Pseudobacteriovorax antillogorgiicola: one gene and its partner. The protein of the gene in region 2 interacts with the protein of the main gene of each other region in a pairwise test. Links are inferred from orthologs where the notes say so. Each region holds a gene or a part of one and is shown on either strand. Other genes may lie near its edges.

The links. The genes of interacting proteins can lie anywhere in the genome.
Region 1: the proteins of dnaA (region 2) and dnaB interact in binary tests that used the Escherichia coli proteins (3 or more experiments, as listed by UniProt). The link is inferred for Pseudobacteriovorax antillogorgiicola from one-to-one orthologs.

What each region holds. Positions count from the first base shown.
Region 1 is NZ_FWZT01000001.1:277,434-280,358, forward strand. The notes cover bases 1-2,899. They hold dnaB (replicative DNA helicase), read right to left. Parts: upstream 2,188-2,899; coding sequence 814-2,187; downstream 1-813. Other genes in these bases: grpE (nucleotide exchange factor GrpE), read right to left, coding at 1-107; B9N89_RS01450 (helix-turn-helix domain-containing protein), read left to right, coding at 420-782; rplI (50S ribosomal protein L9), read right to left, coding at 2,239-2,682; rpsF (30S ribosomal protein S6), read right to left, coding at 2,685-2,899. Also shown: more of rpsF, read right to left, coding at 2,900-2,925. UniProt on the Escherichia coli protein: The main replicative DNA helicase, it participates in initiation and elongation during chromosome replication. Travels ahead of the DNA replisome, separating dsDNA into templates for DNA synthesis.
Region 2 is NZ_FWZT01000001.1:431,748-434,720, reverse strand. Bases 16-2,962 are described here. They hold dnaA (chromosomal replication initiator protein DnaA), read right to left. Parts: upstream 2,251-2,962; coding sequence 781-2,250; downstream 16-780. Other genes in these bases: B9N89_RS02150 (hypothetical protein), read left to right, coding at 2,674-2,962; B9N89_RS02155 (hypothetical protein), read left to right, coding at 2,432-2,677; dnaN (DNA polymerase III subunit beta), read right to left, coding at 16-524. Outside these bases: more of dnaN, read right to left, coding at 1-15; more of B9N89_RS02150, read left to right, coding at 2,963-2,973. UniProt on the Escherichia coli protein: Plays an essential in the initiation and regulation of chromosomal replication. Binds in an ATP-dependent fashion to the origin of replication (oriC) to initiate formation of the DNA replication initiation complex once per cell cycle.

The sequences.
Region 1 (2,925 bases), 150 kb from region 2 along the record:
ACCTCAGCTGTTTGAGCCTTGGCATCCTGGTTGTCACGACTGTCTTCTTGAGCATCGCTATCGTTCGCTGATTTTGGTGCTTGATTTGATTCTTGGTTAACTTCCATACCGCCTAGAAATCCTATAGTTAAACTGCTTCAAAAGGTTTTACATCGCCAGTTTATTCATATCAAGGCTTTCGTAGGGGCAAAGTTGAGAGATGATAACACGTTAGTGTGACCTATTGCTTGTTTCACTATTAAAGATTGTAACGCAGGCCCTTCTGCGAAAAATGGGAAAAGCCTGCCGAGCAAGCAAGATCTTTAAATTCCATCAGAAAGTTGACAGCCTATCCCCCGCCTTGATAAAAAAACGTCACCTGTTCTTGCAGGGTCAGACAGCACCGGGTATCGTCGGTTTCTTTTTTGGATGGATTACTAGTGGATCAAATCATCTCCCAGACCCCTCGTCCAGGCCAGGGCTCTTCATCGTCACAGTCTCAGATTCCCAGTAAACCAGCGAATATGACATCTCGCGGCATCAATATCGATGATGTGGATTTGATCAAGCGCTTGGATAAATACTCGATCGAAGACGTGGTAGAGCTAAAAATATCGCGCTTCCTAGATCAAATTGGTACTTTTTATCCGGAAAATGTCCATGAGCTGATCATGTCCAAGGTGGAAAAGCCGCTGCTTATTCAGATACTGCGCCGAGTGGGTGGAAATCAAGTCCAAGCTGCTAAGATCCTCGGCATCAATCGCAACACACTCAGAAAAAAGATAAAGCTCTACGGGATTTAGATGCTATTGAGCTCGATCCTAAAAACTCAATCTAGGCGTCGTCCGATTCGTGGAAGAGGTTCTGGAATGAGACATAGTTAGGCTGGTAGGCCAATTTGATAGTAGTAAGAGAACCGTGCCGGTTTTTTGCGACCAGCAACTCGGCAATCCCTGCCATCTCTGAATTTGGATTGTAGTACTCGTCTCGATAGACAAAAAAGATCATATCGGCGTCCTGCTCCATCGACCCTGATTCTCGTAGATCTGAAAGCTTTGGACGTTTATCCGGTCTAGAGTCTGGACCACGATTAAGCTGTGCCAAAGCGATCACGGGCACACCCAATTCCTTGGCCAGATTTTTCAAGCCCATGGAGATTTCGGATATCTCACGCTCACGGCTCTCTGACTTTGCTTGTGATGAACCAGACATGAGCTGCAAATAGTCGATAATAATCATATCGACGCCATTCTCTTTGTGAAAACGTCGGCACCGAGACCTAAGTTCCATAAGAGAAATACCAGGTGTTTCATCAATCCCTAAGGCATCCTTACACTCATAAATACGACGCGCACCTTCCATCAAGCGATCTTGCTCTTCATCCGAAAGGTCTCCCTTGCGCAACCGCGACGAGTCGACTCTCGCTACACTCGACAAGACCCTGGCCATGAGCTGTTCTTTACTCATCTCCAAGCTGAACACTACGACAGACTTGCCAGCGAGAACCGCATTCGTGGCCACATTCAGAACCAATGCTGTTTTACCCATACCAGGCCGAGCTGCTAGAATAATCAAGTCACTGGGCTGGAGACCACCAGTCAGAGCATCAAGATCGTTAAAGCCGGTGGTGACACCACTTAACGAACCATCTGATTCCAGTTTTTTCTGAATATCTTCAATCGTCGATTCAAGAACGCGGTCTGCCGTCACGATACCTTGGCTGTCGTACTCTGACGCAATAGCTAGAAACTGCTTTTCCACCTTCTCGATAAACGACTCAATGGAGCCGTCAAAGCTTTTCGCACCCTGAATCACATCTTCACATGATGTAATGATGCCTCGGCGATAGAAGTGGTTCCTAACTATCTTTGCATAGTGCTCAACATTCTGTGTAACAGGACAGTTTTCGGTAAGATCCACAAGGTATGACGGGCCAAGCTGCTTGCCGTCTTCCTGAAGTTCACGGAGCTTTTCTGCGACCGTCACAATATCAACCGACTCACCGGCCGATGAAAGCGTAAAAATAGCTTCATAAATCTTGCGATGGGAATCAATAAAGAAGTGTCGGGGCTCCAGAACCCCTTCCACCACTGACAAGGTCTCAGAGTCACGGAGGATAGAGCCCAAGACAGCCTTTTCAGCATCCACCGAGTGAGGTAATTTGCCACTCACCTGATGCTGATCTGTACTCAAATCTAAGTCTGTCAACTCTGCGATCCTGAGGAAGCATAGTGCGCCCCAGAATCGGAGCGCCTATTTTTACTGGGCAACAACCCAAACTTTGAATTTAGCGACAACTTCAGGATGTACTTTAACTGAAGCGGCGTAAACACCTACTTTACGAACTTCTTCGTCAAGCTTGATGTCCTTGCGGTTGACCGTGATACCCTCAGCGATCAACAGCTCTTCAAGTTCAGCCGTAGTGACAGATCCGAAGATTCTTTCGTCTTCGCCAACTTGCTTGGTTACTGTCACAGAAGTTTTTTCAATAGCTGCAGCAGCCTTCTTCGCCTCAGCAAGAAGCTCAGCTTTTTTCTTCTCAAGAACCTTGAGTTGCTGATTCAATGCTTTTTCATTGCCTTCGTTAGCAACAGACGCGATGCCGCGAGGAATCAGGTAGTTACGTGCATATCCTGCTTTTACTTTAACGATGTCACCAATGTTGCCAAGGGAGTCAACGTTTTGGTTCAAGATAAGTCTCATGATTACTTCTCCTCAGACTGCTGTGCGTCAAGCTTAGCTAGCTCAGCTCGTCGCTCTTCCACATTTACGTCTTCGTCGATCTTTACAACCAAATAGCGAAGGACATTTTCGTCAATACGAAGAAGTCGCTCACACTCAGCAATGCTATCGGGGCTTGCTGTTAGATCGTAGAACGCGTAGTGACCACGGAAGTTTTTCTTGATTGGGTAAGCTAGTTTTTTAGTTCCCCAGTCAGACTTTTTA
Region 2 (2,973 bases):
AAACGGTAGCCATCTGTGCCAACTAAGCGCATTCTATTGCCTTCGGGTTTGTGAAGGAATCCTACTGCCCCATAGTTACGAGGAGATTCGTGCGCGACACAAAACTGAACCTGATCGATCATATAGGAAAGTTTCTCGGTAGGAAGCTCAGCAGTGTTACTGGAGTTGATGCTAGGGGGCTCTCTCCAAACCTTAGAGTCAATGCGAGGCAGCTTCATTTCGAATTCACCTCGTTCTCCAGCAGTGATTGTTAAAAAGCTGCCTGTGAGTTCTAAGATGACAGGCCCGTCAGGTAACTGGCGAACGACATCCGCGAACAGTCTAGCTGGAACAAATGACTCACCGTCTTCATGAACTGTACATTCCATACTGCAATAAATCACAAGAACTCGATCCGCTACTGAGACATGCAACCGACCGTCTTCTGCCCGGAGCCCAATCTGGGCTAGGCTTCGTTCTGAGATAGCACCTTGGGATCTGGTGGTAGCTGTGCTGAGCTGGCTTTTTCCAATGCTAACTTTCATCTGAGCTCCGTTGCCTGTTATTAGATAAATAAATAGTTATCTCTTTAAATAGTAGTAATAGTAGTTGTAGGCTTGATTTTGTGGATAAGATTGTAAGTGCCTAATATATTATTAAAAATCATGGTCGCAGCCTGTGGTTAAGTTATGGATAACTCGGGGGATAAGCTAGGGATAAAAATGTGGATAACTTTTTCACCTGAACTTATCCACGGCTTGTCCATAGGTTTTCAACAGCTTATCCACAGCGTCGAACTGGTTAATGTAGTTGGTCAAGTTTGCGTTCAATGGCTTCAATATGGGTTTTTACCTCTATGTCACGTTTCTTATCCTGCTCGATTTTCTTGACAGCGTGCATGACAGTGGTGTGGTCTTTACCACCAAAACCAGCGCCAATCTCTGGAAAAGATGACTGTGTGCGATTGCGAGACAGAAACATAGCAATTTGCCGGGGGATTGAGAAGGCTCGTTGCCGTTTCTTAGACTTCAGGTCGGCGACTCTGACTTTGAAGTGCTCAGCGACAATTTTTTGAATGCTCTCGATAGTAATATTCTTAGTGCCAGTGTCACCAAGGACATCTTGGAGAATCTGGGATGCCAGTTCAATATCAATCGGGACCCCTTGCAGTGCAGCAAACGCAGCCACTCGCCGGAGTGCTCCCTCCAAGACGCGCACATTACCTTTTGCGTGGTTTGCAATATATTCAGCGACATGCTGACTTAGTGGTACTCCTTGCTTGTCGGCTTTGTTCATCAGAATAGCGACACGATGCTCAATATCTGGTGGTTGAATATCGGCTATCAGCCCCCATTGGAAGCGGTTTCGTAGACGGTCTTCTATGTCTGGAATGTCCTGGGGAAAAATATCTGATGTCACAACAATCTGTTTTTTGGCTTCATACAAGGCGTTGAAGGTATGGAAAAATTCTTCTTGAGTCCGTTCTTTACCAGAGATGAACTGGATATCATCAACCAACAGAACGTCGCAGTTTCGGTACTTGCGACGAAAGTCCCACATCTTATTAAAACGAAGGCAGTATATCATTTCGTTCATGAATCGTTCGCTAGTGATGTAGGTAATGACGGCATTTTCTTTGACTTTCAGCACTTTATTGCCAACAGCGTGGAGTAGGTGGGTTTTGCCCAAGCCGGTGCTGCCATATAGAAATAGCGGGTTGTAGTGTTGACCTGGAGCATCTGCTACCGCGAGGCAAGAAGCATGAGCGAACTGATTACTCGGGCCGTTAACAAAGTTTTGGAACGTGTATTCGGTGTTGAGCTGAGAGTGATGGGTGAGTGCTCTTGACACCGGACTTGAAGGCTCTCTCGTGTAGTCAGGTTGTGGGTCGGGGTCGGAAACTTCGTTGTGGCTTAGAAGTTCATTAAGCGTAGAGCTATCATCTTCAAAAACTTCAGAGGCCGTAGACTCGGTGCCTTCTATCTCGAACCGGAAGAAAACCTGAAGCCCTAGGGTTGCTTTGCAGTAGTCAAATTGATCTATAAAGCGATCCAAGATCACTTGGTAGGAAGTCATATCGGGCAGAGATATAACCACTTCGTCGTCACTGTGAGATTTAGAGTCGAGGGGTGCGATCCATTTGTCAAACTCATCAGGCTCGATAAGCTCTTTAAGCTGCTGCTTAATTTTTAGCCAGGGGCTTTGCTTAGGGTCGAGATTTTTGCTGGATTCGTTTGACTCACCAGACTCTGGAGGAAAGAGCGTTTGCATTAGGAGATTCCTGGGTTATATGCTCCGAGATTGGACGACGCGTATAGGCATGTCTACGAAACAGGAAAAGTACCATAAGTTTGATGTCCCAATCAAGGTTAAAAGATTCACTAAAAGTTCAATAGAAACAAGAGTTTACAGATCGCAGTACCTGTGGATAAGTCAATGAATTAGGGAGCTTATGAAGCCGCAAGAAAAATATCGAATGTACGCATTAGTCGTGGGTGCAAACTTTGAGTCGATTACCTACATTATCGCTGCTTGGTTTGCTGGAGACTGGCTGGACGAGAATTATCCCAGAGATTTCACCTGGTCCATAGTAACATACCTTTTGGGCTTGATTCTCATCATCAGATCCTGGTATGTCATGTTTCGCATAATGATTCGAGCACAGAATAGAGATAAAAACGAGGGATCAGGATCATGAACTTCAAACCTATATTAATGTCTCTTGGTTTCGTTGGACTTGTCATCTTGGTTGGCGGGCTTCAGTTTTTGAAGCCATTGGAAGCTCTGGCTCTCATGATCGGTTTCTTGCTTTTTGCCCTCAATATTATGACCATGGGATTTCTTGCTCTGATGACCGTACGGGCATCGAAAGGGCAGGTCAGTCGGGCGCAAAAGCCGCTGGCCTTGTTGCTCGGCTTATTCAAGTTCGCGATTCTAGTTCTAGGGCTTTACTTGAGCTTGATACACTATAAACTCCCAGGGATATACCTAGGC